DNA from 4 places in the Vreelandella indica genome. Region 4 is predicted to be linked to each of the others. Evidence: predicted binding sites of a transcription regulator. Region 4 holds the regulator's gene; each other region holds the start of a gene.
The links. Region 4 encodes sigma-54, which starts transcription at its own class of promoters, with help from an activator protein. Its sites were predicted from a motif close to TGGCACNNNNNTTGCTNT; they were not measured.

Region 1 (3,104 bases), on a different contig from region 4:
AGCGCCAGGGCTTCATCAACGTCAAACGGTTTAGGCAGGTATTCAAACGCCCCGCCCTGATAGGAAGCGACGGCGCTGTCTAGGTCGGAATGGGCGGTCATCACGATCACCGGTAGATCGGGATGCGCCTCGCGTACTCTCGCCATTAAGTCCAGGCCGTCGATGCCTGGCATACGAATGTCGGTGACCAGCACGTCGGGAGGGCTTTCCAGTAAACGCGCAAGGGCTGTATCTGCACGCTCAATACACTCAACATCGAGATCGGGCTGCGCCAAGGCGCGCTCCAGCACCCAGCGGATAGCGCGGTCGTCATCGACAATCACCACCCGCGCAACATCGGTACGTGTAGCCTCAGTCATGACGCTTCTCCGGTAAAATTATTACCAATGGAATCAGTAAACGAAATTCGGTATGTCCGGGTCGTGAGTCGCATTCGATCAATCCTTGATGTTGGTGCAAAATCGACTGGGCGATCGATAACCCAAGGCCACTGCCTTCTGCGCGTCCTGACACCATCGGGTAGAACAGCGTTTCCTGCAGCGTATCGGGAATGCCTGGGCCGTTATCAATCACCGAGACTTCACTGACTAAGCGGTGGCGTTCCGCCCCGAGGGTAAACTGTCGCCGGGCGCGGGTGCGCAATATTAAGGTAGGTTCAGGGGTTTGAGCATCGCTCATGGCTTGCACGGCGTTGCGTGCAACGTTGAGTACCGCTTGAATCATTTGAGATTCATCGCCGGAAAGGTCGGGCAAACTGGGGTCATAATCGCGGCTAATAACAACGCTGGGATGCTCGGCAATTAACAGCGCGCGTACACGCTCCAACACCCGGTGAATATTGACCGGCTCATGCTTAAGCACACGGTTAGGGCCCAGCATGGAGTCGACCAAGTCGCGCAGCCGATCCACCTCTTCCACAATGATATGGGTATATTCGCGCAGCGCCGGATCGTCTAAATCCCGTTCTAACAGCTGTGCAGCACCACGAATCCCGCCGAGCGGGTTTTTCACTTCGTGAGCAAGCCCACGGGCCAATATCTTGATGGTTTCTTGGCGAGTGGTCAGCGCCTCTTCACGCGAGATCTGCATTAACCGATCCCGCGGCTCCACTTCTAACAGTAACTCGTCGTCCGATAGCGGCGTTACAGTGTAGTCGACCGTCAGCGGCTCACTGTTCAGCGGCGTAATACGCGCTTCTCGCTGGGTGTAAGGATGAAACGCATCCCGCGCTTTAGCCAATACCTCATCGATGCTGTCAACACCGCCCAGAAGCGTATCTAGGCTGATGCCGTGAACGCGGCTTAAGCTAACCGCTAGTAAGGCTTCAGCGGCAGGGTTCATCCAGCGCACACGCAGCTCGCCGTCCAGCAGCAGTACCGCCGTGGTGAGATGTTCAAGCAAACGCTGATGCATGGTGGTGTCCTGAGAAATTACGTCTTCCATCGCCGTTGCAGACCTACAGGTGGATAATCAATGAGGGAACTGCAAAAAGCGCGCCAATTATGCATTTATGCCTAGTTGCACGGCTTGCGGGCATAGCAATAAAAGAAGATGGATCGTTTTAGCGCAATCACCGCGCCAAATGCCTCCACAACCGCACCAATTTAGTGCATTCGAGATTTTAACCACCCGGTCTAAGGAACCGTAATCGTCACTGCGGGCGTGCGGTGCTGTAAACGCTGGCTACTATCCAGTAGCTCTGCTTGAAGCTCGTGCTGCCCCGCAGGAAGCCCCGTTAACCAGAAAACATCACTGTGCAGCGCGGTCTGGCTAATCTCTCCATTCACTATCAGCCGCACTTGGTGGTCATCGCGCAGCGGAGGCGCAATAGCCACTTCCACCGCGGTGCTTCGCTCCGGCAGCCGTGCGCCTTGCTGGGGCAGTGCAATCGAAAAATGGTCATACGGCATAAAAGGCTGCCCTGGCTTGCCACGTGGGCGCCCAGTAGCGGGCGTGGCTACACTGGCCGTAGCTGCGCTTAACCCAGGCGGCAGGCTTGGCAACGGTGCCAATTCCAACGCCTCCCCGCCGCGGCCAGGGTTATCGGTAAACGTAACGTTGCCGTGCTCATCAATGACCCTGAAAACCGTTTGCCCAAAAGCCGCACCTGACATGATGGCCGCCCCGATGCCCAGCAAAGCGGCCATCAAGAAGCTGATCGTGTACGTGGTTAGCTTGCCCATACTGCTCCTCACACTTGTCACACCCTCAATAACGAAAAACCCCGCCGAAGCGGGGTTTTGATACTATTTTGATCAACTGCGTTTTGATCAACTGCGTCTTTATCAACTGTTACCACCGCTAGGGTGATGGTAGCAGTTAGGTGCTAAAAGCGCTGATTAGCAGCTGTAGTACATATCAAACTCGATGGGGTGCGTCGTCATACGGATACGCTCCACTTCTTCCATCTTGAGTTCGATGTAGGCATCGATCATTTCGTCGGTGAACACGCCACCTTCGGTCAGGAACGCACGGTCAGCGTCGAGGGCTTCCAGTGCTTGATCCAGGCTGTGTGCTACGGTCGGTACTAACTTGCCTTCTTCTGGCGGCAGGTCGTACAGGTTTTTATCCATTGCATCGCCAGGATGGATCTTGTTCTTGATACCGTCGATACCGGCCATCAACATGGCAGAGAATGCCAGGTACGGGTTGGCAGTCGGATCAGGGAAGCGAGCTTCAACACGCTTGCCTTTCGGGCTAGCGGTGTAAGGAATACGGATAGAAGCAGAACGGTTACGGGCACTGTAGGCCAGCATGACCGGCGCTTCAAAGCCAGGTACCAGACGCTTGTACGAGTTGGTAGAAGCGTTAGTAAAGGCGTTTAGGGCACGGGCGTGCTTGATGATGCCGCCGATATAGAAAAGCGCCATTTCAGACAGGCCAGCGTACTCGTCACCGGCGAACTGGTTCTCACCACCTTTCCAGAACGACTGGTGAACGTGCATACCAGAACCGTTGTCGCCTACCAGCGGCTTCGGCATAAAGGTCGCCGTTTTACCATACGCGTGCGCCACGTTGTGGATCACGTACTTCATTTCCTGCACTTCGTCAGCTTTCTTCACCAGCGTGTTGAATTTAACGCCGATTTCGTTCTGACCCGCGTT
Region 2 (3,104 bases), on a different contig from region 4:
CCGATTGGCGAGAAGCTGACCAGTAGGTGCGTTCAACCTGAAGATCAGAGAGCGTTAAATGCAGTGATGCAGAGAGACTAACATCGTGAACACGGCCCTGGGCAACGGGAGCAACACCTGCGCAGCTACCTTCAATTCGGTACTCGATACCGAAGCGTGATCCCAGCTGCTCTAGCGATTGCGGCGTCAGAGTATGCTGTGTTTGGTCTGCAGGCGGGTGAGCAGAGAGTGTTTTCATAGGTCATGGCGCTATCGTTTTCGATGATATGCATCAAATTGGCGCATCAGTACGCAAGACGACTTATCAAAATGAAAAAGTCCGCGCTGGCAGAGGCCATCCCAACGCGGTGTCGGCACCGGTTTGACCTATCTTGGTGCTTACACGCGACTTTTTTACAGGCCGGCTTTCGCAAGAACGCCACTAGCGAACAACGAATGGCCTTTAAAAGGGCTGCTAGACCAGAAAGGTAACATTAGCAGTTAAAATGTCAATGATATTGATTCGTATTTATGGGGTGGGGCGTTTTGAAAGGATACGATAGAGCAAGGTGAGCCATCATGACGGCAGATGTCGGCAATAGGTGACGTCACGCTATTGCCGATAACCGCTAACTAAGTGACTGAGCAGTAAATGGATTTACCGTTGGGTCGGTTTTTTGTCTTCATTGCTGTCACTGTCATCGTCTGGTTCTGGTGTAGGCACTGGCGGTACTTCTGCTTCCACCGGCGTGGTAGTTGGCGCTGTGGAGGCTTCAACGGCTGCTTCAAGGTGGGCGACTTGGCGTTCTAACGCCTCTACCCGTGAGCGCGTACGCTGCAGCACGTCCATCAAAATATCGAAATCTTCCCGCGAGACAAGCTCTAGTCGGTCGAAAGCGCCACGCACGACTTGCTGGACGCCCTTTTGTATATCTTCCGGTGCCTGAGAGGCGTTCTGTAAACGGTCGCCAATCTGCTGTGCCAGTCGGCTGATGCGGTCTTGAGGCGCCATAGCTGCTCTCTCCTTAATCACTCACTAAATGAACATATATAAAAACGGCTTACCCGTAAGGATACGCAACAGTTGGCGAATTCGCATGCGTCGAATGGATTAACTGCTCAGCGGGTGGCTTGCATCGAAATAGAGCAGGCAACATTTGCTTATGCCTTTTTTTGGTGCAATAGCCGTGCTGTGACGGTGAATTTGACGCAATTAAGCGCTTTTAAGGACTCCTTTTGTTTCCTAATTGATTGACTTATAGGCAAAAAAAATCAGCTGGCACAGTATGCGCATTATCGGTTCAGGTGCTTATTCTGGCGGCTGTGCCGCTACCAATCTAGCAGGACTTATCCAGCAAGGGAGATCCGGGATGAAACTCATCACCGCTATCATCAAGCCATTCAAGCTCGACGACGTTCGTGAGGCATTAGCCGACAACGGCGTTCAGGGCATTACGGTCACTGAAGTTAAAGGGTTTGGTCGTCAGAAAGGGCATACCGAGCTGTACCGCGGCGCGGAATATGTCGTCGACTTTCTACCCAAGGTAAAAGTAGAAGTTGCTGTTGACGATGCGCGTTTAGAAAGCGTGTTGGATGCGATCTGTAGCGCTGCCAATAGCGGCAAAATCGGTGACGGCAAGGTGTTTGTTACGCCACTGGAAGACGTGATTCGTATCCGCACCGGTGAACGCGGCGCTGACGCCGTATAACTGGCGCCACGCGAACAGGCTGCAGAGCCGTCTTTTGCGTATAACTTCTCATAAAATAACGGGGAACACCTCATGAATGAGTTAGCTGATTTGAGCTACGCGCTCGATACGTTCTACTTTCTAATTTGCGGCGTGCTGGTGATGTGGATGGCCGCTGGCTTCTCCATGTTAGAAGCGGGCCTGGTACGCTCCAAAAACACCGCTGAAATCCTGACCAAGAACATCGCGCTGTTTGCGATTGCCTGCACCATGTACCTGCTGGTGGGCTACTACATCATGTACTCCAGCAGCGCTGGCGGCTTCTTGCCTAATCTGGGCTTCCTCATTGGCGCCGAAAACAGCGCTGATGCAGTAACCGCCGGTGGCGATGACGCACCTTACTACTCCATGCGTTCTGACTTCTTCTTCCAAGTGGTGTTTGTTGCCACCGCCATGTCGATTGTGTCGGGTGCCGTGGCCGAGCGTATGAAGCTGTGGGCATTCCTGGCCTTTGCAGTGGTGATGACCGCGTTTATCTATCCGGTGTCTGGCTACTGGACGTGGGGCGGCGGTTGGTTGTCCGAAGTCGGTTACTCTGACTACGCTGGCTCAGGCATTGTGCACCTTGCCGGTGCAGCTGCAGCTCTCGCCGGTGTCATCGTGCTAGGCCCACGTAAAGGCAAGTACGGTAAAGATGGCTCTATCCACGCGATTCCCGGTGCCAATATGCCGCTGGCGACACTAGGTACGTTCATTCTGTGGATGGGCTGGTTCGGCTTTAACGGTGGTTCCGAACTTAAACTGGCGGCCGTCGATTCTGCGAATAACGTGGCGCAAGTGTTTGTAAATACTAATGCTGCTGCAGCAGGTGGTGTTATTGCGGCACTAATTTTGGCCAAACTGTGGTTCCGTAAAGCGGACCTTACCATGGCACTGAACGGTGCGCTGGCGGGTCTGGTGGCAATCACTGCTGATCCGCTCTCTCCGACCGCACTGGGCGCCACGATTATCGGCGCGATTGGCGGCATCATCGTTGTCGCTGCCATCGTCACCCTCGATAAAGTGAAACTGGATGATCCGGTGGGTGCGATTTCGGTGCACGGTGTTGTCGGTATCTGGGGCGTGTTGGCCGTGCCGTTGACTAACGAGGGCGCGTCATTCGGTGCGCAGATCATCGGTATCGCGGGTATCTTCGGCTGGGTGTTCCTGGCAAGCCTGGTGGTGTGGTTGATCCTGAAAGCCATCATGGGTATCCGGGTCAGCGAAGAAGAAGAGTATGAAGGCGTTGATATCGCTGAATGTGGTCTCGAAGCCTACCCCGAATTTGGTATTAAGAAATAATTTAATGCCAACTCTTTGAGCTGGTGTGCTCCTTATAGCCTCCCCTAAAGTGGGAGGCTTTTTTATTCTCTGCCGATAGCGGTGTATGCTGGTGGT
Region 3 (3,104 bases), on a different contig from region 4:
TTTGCTCAGCGGCTCGGCCAAGTGCTTACCTTCTGGCGAGATAATGGCGGTGTTACAGCCATCACGCAGAGCACGTTGTAGCGTGGTGTCGGGGGTAATGGATTCGATTTGGGAGTCGGTTAGCCAGCCGGTGGCGTTAACCACGAAACAGCCCGCTTCAAGGGCGTGATGACGGATGGTTACCTCAATTTGATCCGCAAAGACTGGGCCGACCAGCGAGCCAGGAAACTGGCTGCAGTGGATCTGCTCGTGCTGGGTCATCAGGGCATAACGTGCCAACGGATTGTAGTGCTCCCAGCAGGCCAGGGCGCCAACACGGCCCACGGCGCTATCCACTACCTTCAAGCCCGAGGCATCGCCCTGGCCCCAAATCATGCGTTCGTGGTAGGTCGGCGTGAGCTTTCGGCGTTTCAGCAACAGACGCCCGTCGCTATCAAAGATCAGTTGAGTATTGTAGAGGGTGCCATGATCACGCTCATTAACGCCAAGCACGACGACGATGCTCAGGGTGCGAGCGCGCTCAGCGACAGCATCAGTGATCGGGCCTGGTACCACCACGGCCTGTTCATACAGCCGTAAGTGCTCGGCGCCACAGGCCACGGCGGGGTAGACAAATGAAAAGTACGGATAGTAGGGAACGAAGGTTTCGGGGAACACGATCAGCTCAGCCCCCTTGCTGGCCGCTTCGTCGATTGCATCCAGTACCTTGACCAGCGTGCCGCCAACACTCTCAAGATCGGGAGAAAGCTGAGCGGCAGCGGCCCGCACTATGGTCGTTCCTGTCATGTTTGCTTGTGCCATGACCGCTGCTCCCCTTAGACCGTCCAGGTATCGATGATCAGTGCATCGTCGCGCACGTGAAGCAGCTTGAGGTCAAGCACATCCAGTGGATTGATCGCGCGGATGCCCTCAATGAGTGACGGTTCGCCATGACCATAGAGTGCTTGAAGAGCAAAGCGGCAGGCGTAGACCTTGCCTCCCTCGGCCATAAACTTGGTCAACTGATTGTTGAAATTCATGTGACCGGGAAACGCTTCATCGCCCAGGGTCGGGAAGCCACGCTGGACACCCAAAGTGACGCCAGGGCCATACAGTAAGATGGAGGTTTCAAAGCCTTTACGCAGCAAACGCGTTGCCTGCAGCATATTCACGAAGCCGATCGACCCCTCAAAGGCAACCGTATGAAAAGTTACCAGGGCTTTTTCGCCTGGTTTCGCTTTTACGTCTTCAAAAACCTTCTCTTCGTAGTCGACCAGAAAATCGCCTTTCTTGTTGAGTGGTTGCGTCACTGTAGGCATGTCTAAGCTCCGTTTAATGCGAGTGGGAGAGTCGTTAACCGCCGTGCTTACACAAGCGGTACGATCAATACGGAGCAATCGACGTGCCAATTGATATGATTATTGATCCAATCAATTGTCGATCATGTAGGTCGCTCTAAGCCTAAAAATTGACCAAATTTTTAGGATAAAAAAATAATAAAAGGCTAATGTTTCAAAAAAACTGTGTTTTTCACCTTATTTGTGCACTAAAAGTATGTTTTGCACCATTAAGTACATATGCAATCAATTTTTTATTTGTGCAATCTTTAGTCCATCAGTGATAAGTTTTGGGCGATAAGAAGGGTAGGTAACAATGTTTATTTAACGACGGGGAAGATATGCATACATCTGAGCTGGAACGCTGGCGAAAACGTTTAGACAAGGAGGTCAGCCAGCCAGCTTATCGTCTGGTCGCTGAATTGATTGCTGAAGATATCGGTAGTGGTCGGCTGCAGCCCCGCGAGCGACTGCCCCCGCTGAGAGAACTGGCGGGGGCTTTGAGTATCAATTACACGACGGCGGCGCGTGCCTATAACGAAGCTAAGCTGCGAGGCTTGATTGACTCGCATCCGGGCTCGGGCACTTTTATTAAAGGTAAGGCAGTGTCAGTGAAGCCGAGCAGTGGTTATGAGATGACCATGAACCTAATGATTGAGCCCGCGATACCGACGTTGATTGAACGAGTACGCGATAGCGCTATCTCGGTGTTGGCCCAGCGTGATCTTTACTCACTGCTGCGTTATCAAACCTTTGGTGGCAGCCATCATGACCGTGTGGCTGCGCTCCAATGGCTGGATCGGCGGCTGGACAACACGACACTGGAACAGGTCTTGATATGCCCCGGTATTCACAGCGGCCTGGTTGGGCTACTGATGCAGTTGGTAGCCCCAGGTCAGCTAATTTGTGTCGAAAGCCTGGTCTACCCTGGCCTAAAGGCTATTGCGGCCCAGCTCGGGCTGACCCTGCATTCATTGGAGCGTGACTCCGATGGCCCTCTTGTTCGCTCCTTCGAGGATATCTGTAAGCAGGGTCAAGTGGCCGTTTTGTACATTAATCCCACCATCCAAAACCCCACGACGACGACTATTCCCTTGGGGCGTCGTGAAGCTTTGGCCGATGTTGCCTTGCGCTATAGCATCCCGATTATTGAAGATGATGCTTACACCATGCTCAGCGAAGAGAAGATCGTCCCTATTGCTAACTTGGCCCCTGAGCTCACTTACTATCTGACGGGGACTGCCAAGTGTTTTGGCCCCGGTTTGCGATCAGGATTTCTACACGCCCCCACCAAGCGACAGGCGCAGAGAACCGCTGGGGCGCTTCGAGCCACCTCGGTGATGTCCAGCCCGCTGATTGACGCCCTGGTCACTGAGTGGATAACCGATGGGACGGCAGATGCCATGCTTAAAGCGATCCGTATCGAGGCCATTGCCCGCCTTGAAATAGCCGAGAAGATTCTGGGACGTCAGCGCATCGTGTCTGCCAAAGGTGCTTTCCACCTATGGCTCAAGCTGCCCAAGCACTCTGGCTGGAACCCTTCAGAGCTGGCGGTGCAATTACGTTCACATGGCGTTAGTGCGGTTGCCAGCGCTGCTTTTAGTACCGACAACCATCCCCCTGAAGCTCTGCGCTTGTGCTTCGGTGGTCAACTGACAAGAGAGGACTGGGAGGAAAGGCTGCATTATGTGGCGGATATCATCGACCAGCCTGCCTATCTGTCATCTCTGACGATGTAACCTTGGTCAACTGTCCTCGTGACGGTTTGGTATTGATTAGCCAGACGAA
Region 4 (3,104 bases):
GGTGCTGAAAAATTCCAGCACCCTTTTTTTGCTGCCCCCGGGTACGTCAAAGAGAACACGTTCCGGGGGGAGTATGGTTTCCAACGTCATTGAATTAACGCACGCCTGCGCCTTGGGCGCGAGCTTGTGCTTTTTCCTTATGTTTAACGAGTTGCCGATCAATTTTGTCCGCTAATGCGTCAATAGCGGCGTACATATCACTGTCTAGGGCTTCCGCATGTAAATCAGCACCTGCTGCGTGCAGTGTACAGGCGGCCTGCTGGCGCTCTTTCTCCACAGATAAGGTGACTTGCACCGTGGTTATGTTGTCGTAATGGCGCTCTACACGTTCAAGCTTTTCGTTGACATAGTCACGCAAGGCGTCAGTCAGTTCTACGTGATGACCAGTGATATTAACTTGCATTGACGTACTCCTTATCCATCGGACTGTACTTCGATTGTAACCCTTTTTGCCGCGTTGCAAAGCCCTTGTCGAGAGTTTCCCTAAAACGTTGATTTGTGCTAGCGCAAACGACGTCGCTCGCTAGAGGAGGGAATGCCCATGGCTTCACGGTATTTAGCCACCGTTCGACGCGCTACTTGAATTCCCCCCTCCCCTAATAGCGTGACTAAGCGGCTATCAGAAAGCGGCTTGCCTGGCGGCTCCTCTTGAACCAATTTCTTCAGCCGAGCGCGGATAGCGGTGCTTGAATGGCTGTCACCATCCTGGCCGCTGACTTGGCTTGAGAAAAAGTATTTGAGTTCAAATACGCCGCGAGGCGTATGAATAAATTTCTGAGTGGTTACCCGGGAAATAGTCGATTCGTGCATTTCCACGGCCTCGGCGATATCGGCCAATATGAGCGGCTTCATGGCTTCTTCGCCGTGTTCTAAAAAGCCAATTTGCCGGGTGATAATCTCGCGGCCAACGCGCAGTAGCGTATCGTTGCGGCTAGAGAGGCTCTTGATCAGCCAGCGTGCTTCCTGCAGGTGTTCTTTTAAAAACTGATTGTCCTGACTTTTATCCGCACGCTTTATTAAGCTTGCGTAGTCGGGCTGAATGCGAAGCCTTGGCAATGCCTCAGGATTGAGCTCTAAGTGCCAGCCTTCGTGGTCATGGCGTACGACCAGGTCGGGCGTTACATAACTATCATCGGTATCGCCATAGGCGCTGCCCGGGCGTGGATCAAGGCTACGAATGAGGAGAATGACATCAGCCAGCTGGTCATCATCGAGTCCCAGGCGGCGTTTTAGTAAGCGCATGTCATCTTTGCCGAGCGCTTCCAGAAACTGCCGTACTAAGCGGCGGGCAGGAACCAGCAACGGCGTATCATCGGGAAGAGTGGCCAGCTGCAGCATCAGGCACTCCCGCAGGTCGCGGGCGAATATTCCTGTTGGCTCAAATTGCTGAAGCTTAAGCAGAATGGTTTCTACTTCGCGCTGGCTAAGCCCATCGACACCTTGGGCGCGAAGCCCTTCACGTATGTCGTTGAGCGGCTGAGTTAAGTAGCCATTAGCATCTAACGCGTCGATAAGACTTTCTGCGACAAGTTGCTCTCGCGCGCCAAAATCAGTCATGGCTAGCTGCCACAGCAAGTGCCCATGAAGACTCTGGCCAGCAGCCTGGCGCTCAAAATCAGGTCCTTCGCTGCTGGAGCCACCGTGACTGCCCATATCTTGGTAGGTGTCAGACCAATCACTATCTACCGAGAGCTCGGTGGGAATGCTCTCTGACCACTCTTCCTCTTTGGGCTCGCTGGCAGCCTGTTCGCCAAATTCATCCTCTTGTTCCAGCATGGGGTTGGCATCTAGGGCCTGCTGAATTTCTTGACGTAAGTCCAGCGTTGATAGCTGTAACAGAGCAATGGCCTGCTGCAGCTGAGGTGTCATGGTCAGCTGTGTGCCCATGCGCAGTTGAAGAGAAGCTTTCATGACCATCTGAGAACCACTCGTTAATCAGAATGCTCCACCCTAGTGTGAGTAGGTCTCCGGTGCAAGTGCAATAAGCATGCCATTGGTAGTAAAGTTGTTGTAGAGCGCTAATTAGAAGTGAAAAATAGGCTAGAGGCGGAAATCAGCGCCTAGATAAACCTCCCTCACTTTCTGGTTAGTGAGTATCGAGGCTGGAGAGCCGCTGGCGATGATTTGACCATCGCCCACGATGTAGGCGATATCACAAATATCCAGGGTTTCGCGAACGTTGTGGTCGGTAATCAGTACGCCGATGTGGCGCTGCTTTAATGCCCGAATAATGGTTTTGATCTCGCCCACCGAAATGGGGTCTACGCCAGCAAAGGGCTCGTCCAGAAGAATGAATGCGGGTTCTGTCGCCAGTGAGCGAGCAATCTCCACCCGCCTGCGTTCACCGCCTGAAAGGCTCATGCCCAGGTTGTCGCGAATATGGGTAATGTGAAAATCTTCAAGTAGCGCTTCCAGGCGCTGCTCGCGGTCGCGACGGCTGAGCTCTTTGCGCGTTTCGAGTATCGCCATAATATTATCGGCAACCGATAATTTACGAAAAATAGACGCTTCTTGCGGAAGGTAGCCGATACCCGCCGCAGCGCGTTCATGCATTGGCGCGCGGGTTAGATCTACATCGTCGATACCCACTTTGCCAGCATCGGATTTCACCAGCCCCACAATCATATAAAACGAGGTGGTTTTGCCCGCGCCGTTAGGGCCCAGTAAGCCCACAATGCTGCCTTGGGAGATCTCTAAATTGATGTCTTTAACGACTCGGCGTCGCTTATAGCTTTTGGCCAAGTGGTGGGCATATAGGGTTTTGATTGGCGCAGTGTCTGTAGTTGCCAAGGCTTGGCTCCCTATTGTTCAGGCTGAAGCGTCATACGTATGCGCTGGGTTTCGCTGCCGTCAACGTCAGAGCGGGCCTGAATCACTTCACGGTCAATGAAATATTCAAGGCGACCGCCGGTGAAGGTGTCTTCTTGTTGCGTTAATTCGGCTTGGTCGATCAGCTCAACGCGGCGTTCAGCGACATGATAAATAATGCGCCTTGCCCAACCTTCTGTAGGGCCTTCTTGCCCTTCAGCTTGATGACGTAAGTAAGCGCGCTCACCGGTGGAGGTCGCGCGGGAGAGCTCGCCTGCCTCGTTGCGTTCGATCTC

Region 1: a site for sigma-54 is predicted at 1,482-1,499, ahead of glnL (nitrogen regulation protein NR(II)). Genes of this name have one in related genera too.
Region 2: a site for sigma-54 is predicted at 1,257-1,274, ahead of V8L71_RS05670 (P-II family nitrogen regulator). Genes of this name have one in related genera too.
Region 3: a site for sigma-54 is predicted at 1,370-1,387, ahead of V8L71_RS09495 (MSMEG_0572/Sll0783 family nitrogen starvation response protein). Genes of this name have one in related genera too.

The regions. Positions count from the first base shown of each region.
Region 1 is NZ_JBANSO010000004.1:25,823-28,926, forward strand. Features, by position in the region: gene ntrC (nitrogen regulation protein NR(I)) at 1-359, opposite strand, end outside; gene glnL (nitrogen regulation protein NR(II)) at 352-1,413, opposite strand; gene V8L71_RS03655 (DUF4124 domain-containing protein) at 1,635-2,183, opposite strand; gene glnA (glutamate--ammonia ligase) at 2,340-3,104, opposite strand, start outside.
Region 2 is NZ_JBANSO010000006.1:72,420-75,523, forward strand. Features, by position in the region: gene V8L71_RS05660 (helix-turn-helix transcriptional regulator) at 1-238, opposite strand, end outside; gene V8L71_RS05665 (accessory factor UbiK family protein) at 638-991, opposite strand; gene V8L71_RS05670 (P-II family nitrogen regulator) at 1,350-1,688, shown strand; gene V8L71_RS05675 (ammonium transporter) at 1,761-3,008, shown strand.
Region 3 is NZ_JBANSO010000011.1:48,577-51,680, forward strand. Features, by position in the region: gene V8L71_RS09490 (Nit6803 family nitrilase) at 1-801, opposite strand, end outside; gene V8L71_RS09495 (MSMEG_0572/Sll0783 family nitrogen starvation response protein) at 816-1,298, opposite strand; gene V8L71_RS09500 (aminotransferase-like domain-containing protein) at 1,658-3,055, shown strand.
Region 4 is NZ_JBANSO010000001.1:204,955-208,058, reverse strand. Features, by position in the region: gene V8L71_RS01020 (PTS sugar transporter subunit IIA) at 1-90, opposite strand, end outside; gene hpf (ribosome hibernation-promoting factor, HPF/YfiA family) at 95-403, opposite strand; gene V8L71_RS01010 (RNA polymerase factor sigma-54) at 502-1,917, opposite strand; gene lptB (LPS export ABC transporter ATP-binding protein) at 2,041-2,790, opposite strand; gene lptA (lipopolysaccharide transport periplasmic protein LptA) at 2,802-3,104, opposite strand, start outside.